2 regions of the Bacillus sp. PK3-067 genome follow, and region 1 is predicted to be linked to the other one. Evidence: predicted binding sites of a transcription regulator. Region 1 holds the regulator's gene; the other holds the start of a gene.

Region 1 (2,212 bases):
TTTTCGCAAACGTACAATTTCCTCAATTGGCACTTCTTTTTTCTCTCTTCCTACACTTAAATGACGATTTTTTAAATTTTTTTCTGGACGATAACCTTTTTCTACTGCACGTTGCATACCTCGTTTAATTTTCAAATTATGAATCTTTCTTTGATATTCTTCAACAATACCAATAATATCTAATACCATTGAATCAGAATCCGACAATTGTAATTCACCATTATGTGTATGCGTATATACTTTTATGCCTTCTTTATGTAAACAATGCATTAACGCGATCTTCGCATTTCCTCTACCAAGACGCGTTTCATCTTGTATAAGTAACACATCAATTTGTTCGTCTCGAATTGTATCCAACACCTCTAATATACCGTCACGTTCAATTGTATATCCACTAGCCTGCTCTTCAATCACCTTAGTAACATTCATTTGATAGCGCTCAGCTAAATGCAATAATTCATCTTTTTGACGTAATAATGATGTTTCTTGCGCTTCTTTCGTTGTACTCACACGTGCATAAATAATTGCATTCATTTTGAACCCCTCTTTCTCCCTATTATTTCCCTATAGTGTAACATAAATCCGCCATTTGTTCGAACTTATGTTTGTAGAATGTTTTTTCACATGTTATACTTATTAATAAGAAAAATGAAAGAAAACGAGGTGTTAGAAAACATGGAAAAGTTAACGAAACGCCAGCAAGACATTCTCGACTTTATTAAGCTAAAAGTACAAGAAAAAGGATATCCACCTTCCGTACGTGAAATTGGTCAAGCAGTCGGCCTCGCTTCTAGTTCTACAGTGCACGGACATTTATCACGATTAGAAGAAAAAGGATACATTCGACGCGATCCAACAAAACCACGTGCCATTGAAATTTTAGGTGAAGACCGAATGGATACGGAAACACAATCTGTTATTCAAGTTCCAATTGTCGGAAAAGTCACTGCTGGTTTACCAATTACAGCGGTCGAAAGCGTAGAAGAACATTTCCCACTTCCAGCTAGTATTGTTGCTGGAGCAGACCAAGTGTTCATGTTACGTATTTCTGGAGATAGTATGATTGAAGCTGGTATTTTCGATGGAGATTTAGTTGTTGTTCGCCAACAGCAGTCTGCATATAATGGTGAAATTGTAGTCGCTTTAACAGAGGATAACGAAGCAACAGTTAAACGTTTCTATAAAGAAAAAGACCATTTCCGTCTACAACCAGAAAACTCTTCATTAGAACCTATCATTTTAAAACAAGTGTCAGTTATCGGGAAAGTAATTGGCGTATATCGTGATTTACATTAAAAATAACAAAAAGAAGATAATTACCTTATTTATATACGGTAATTATCTTCTTTTTGTATTTTGATAGATTTCCATGCATTCTATTTCTTATTAACGAGTTTCAATCGTCACATCTCCCGCAGCCGTTTTACCGCTAATCTTTTTACTACCATTTCCAATTGTTACATTTTTATTTTCTTCATTAAAAATTGTTACATCTCCAGCAGCACTTTGCCCAGTAATTACCGCATCTTGTGGTTTTTCCGATAAAGTAATATCTATATCTCCCGCAGTTGAACTTGCTTCTAGATTATACTTAGAATCATGATCTTGAATATTTATTTCCCCACTTGTTGTTTTTGCGGTCACTTTCCCTAATACCTTCTTAAAGTTCACCTCACCAGCTTTTGTCGATCCCTCCACATTCTTAGCCGTTACTTGTTTCAACTCTACTTCTCCAGCAAGTGTCCTAACACTTACGCTATCACTTTTCACATCACTCATTTCGATTTGTCCAGCAGATGAATTTACTTTTACATCTTGGTAAGAGCGTTCGGGCACAAGGAGAGTCAATTTAGACGTTTGAAACCTAAAATCGTAAAAAGAAAAATCAAATGAAGCACCTTTTTCTCTTTCCCCAATAATTTTTAATGTGTCACCATCTTCTGCGATACGAATCTCTTGTTTACGTACATCTCCCGATTGCTTTACATAAAAAGAAGAGTCAGGAGATTTTTGGACAATAATATCCCCGGCATCTAACTTAACTTCTATATTTTTTAATGTTTCGTTTTTAATTACATTTTCTTTATCGCCTTTTTCAGCAGTTTGTACTGCTTTTTCATATGTTTGGGAAATTCCTATTACTCCAATAATGATACAAGCGATAGCGATTAAAAATAGTTTTTTCATCATTTACTCTCCTTTTATCATTTTG
Region 2 (2,212 bases), 1.4 Mb from region 1:
CACAAGCACTTGCTTACGCGCTTGGTCCCCGTTATACATCGCTCTTACTTGCGGTACTGATACGTGCGATTCATCCATAACGATTAAGAAATCTTTCGGGAAATAGTCTAATAGCGTATACGGCGTTGCCCCCGCTGGACGAAGTGTTAAATGACGGGAGTAGTTTTCAATACCTGAACAAAATCCCATCTCGCGCATCATTTCTAAATCATAACGTGTACGCTGTTCTATACGCTGCGCTTCTAACAACTTGCCGTTTTCATTTAATTCCTTTAAACGCTCTTCTAATTCTTTTTCGATATTTTCAATAGCGACCTTCATCTTTTCTTCACGTGTAACGAAGTGAGATGCTGGGAAGATTGCTACATGCTCACGTTCTGCTAATACTTCACCTGTTAACGCATTTACTTCACGAATACGATCTATTTCATCACCGAAAAATTCGATTCGAATACAATGCTCATCAAGTGATGCCGGGAAGATTTCAACTACATCTCCTCGCACACGGAATGTACCACGCTTGAAATCAATATCATTACGTCCATACTGTACATCAACAAGTTCACGAAGCAATTGATTACGGTCTTTTTCCATACCAACTCGAAGCGAAACAACTAGCTCGCGGTATTCTTCTGGAGAACCTAAGCCATATATACAAGAAACACTCGCAACAATAATTACATCGTCCCGTTCAAATAATGCAGACGTTGCCGAGTGACGCAATTTATCAATTTCATCATTAATCTGCGCATCTTTTTCAATAAACGTATCTGTTTGTGGTACATACGCTTCTGGCTGATAATAATCGTAGTAACTAACAAAATATTCAACTGCATTATTCGGGAAAAAGTCTTTCAACTCACTATATAACTGCCCTGCTAACGTTTTATTATGAGCCATAACAAGTGTTGGCTTTTGCACTTCTTTAATGACATTTGAAATCGTAAATGTCTTACCCGTTCCTGTTGCTCCAAGCAACACTTGCTTTTTCTTTCCACTATTAATTCCCTCTACAAGCTTCTCTATAGCTACCGGCTGATCACCTTGCGGGGAATACGCTGAGACAATTTCAAATTGACGTTCCAAGAAAATCCGACCTCCTCATAAAAATCTGTATTATTATTTTACCACGAATACCTATAAAAAACCTAAAAAAACGAACAGATATTCGGTAAAGTTTTCGACAATATACACATAGAAAAAGGAAGGAGTAAATACTTCCTTCCTCTACTAACTCTATTTTTTTGATACATATAATAAGTCATATCCATTGCGTCCATCTTCATTCGTACAATCTGTTAACCGATAAGTACTTTCTGATTCGCGCTGCTCTTTAACAATACTTTTATAACTATCTTTATGTAATCCTTTATGGTCACCAGCAAACTTGTCTTGTCTACTATCTAACACATAAAGGATATCTTTCCCACTATGCTCTAACGTTTGAAAAACCGGGTCACCTTCATCGGTATACTGTACAATTCTTATTTTATCAACTTCCCCTTGATCAACGTTCATAACGAACTGTTCGAATTTATCTAGATTGGAAGTTCCTACTCCCTTTACAATGACATCATTCTTCTTATCAATTGTAGTGCTAGATGGTGAACATGCTACTAAACTAAAGAGAAATAGACATATACAGCTGATTCTTTTTTCTATTGTCATCCTCTCCTATAAAAATTATTTGTATACCAGAAAAGCTACTTTCAACTATGAAAGTAGCTTTTCTTTTCCTTTCTCCTTCTTCGGAAAAATCACATATGAAAATGAAATTGCTGTATCAACTAAAAATACAATCGCCCACACTTGGCTCACGCGACTTGCAGCTTTATTTAAAACGATTCCCGATTCTAACCAATTACCCCATTGTTCAAATGGAATAAATCCATACGCGAAGAAAAAGAATATGTGCACACCAACGAATAAAACAAGATGTAATACCCAATTTTTTATTTCCTGCTTTGCATAGGCCATGCCTATTAATTCTACCTGTTCTTCAATAATAGGCGCCGGTTCATTACGCCATTTCGCAACTGATTTTTGTGCAAATATATCAAGCTTCTTCAAATCCTTTTTCCCGTAGAAAACTGCATACAATAAAATAATTACAGTAATAATTTGAAAGTTAGAGAACTTTCCTGTTTGATAATAGTCCACTACTCCTAAAGTTAAAATAAACACTTCATTTACGAGGAGTACAATTCCCATA

The links. Region 1 encodes LexA, which represses DNA repair genes until DNA is damaged. Its sites were predicted from a motif close to CGAACATATGTTCG; they were not measured.
Region 2: the regulator LexA is predicted to act here: its motif matches at 1,158-1,171, upstream of uvrB (excinuclease ABC subunit B).

What each region holds. Positions count from the first base shown of each region.
Region 1 is NZ_CP096490.1:3,681,817-3,684,028, forward strand. It holds gene M1D73_RS18865 (YneB family resolvase-like protein) at 1-534, opposite strand, end outside; gene lexA (transcriptional repressor LexA) at 676-1,296, shown strand; gene M1D73_RS18875 (DUF4097 family beta strand repeat-containing protein) at 1,387-2,190, opposite strand; gene M1D73_RS18880 (DUF1700 domain-containing protein) at 2,191-2,212, opposite strand, start outside.
Region 2 is NZ_CP096490.1:5,074,213-5,076,424, forward strand. It holds gene uvrB (excinuclease ABC subunit B) at 1-1,086, opposite strand, end outside; gene M1D73_RS26255 (DUF4362 domain-containing protein) at 1,237-1,668, opposite strand; gene M1D73_RS26260 (hypothetical protein) at 1,714-2,212, opposite strand, start outside.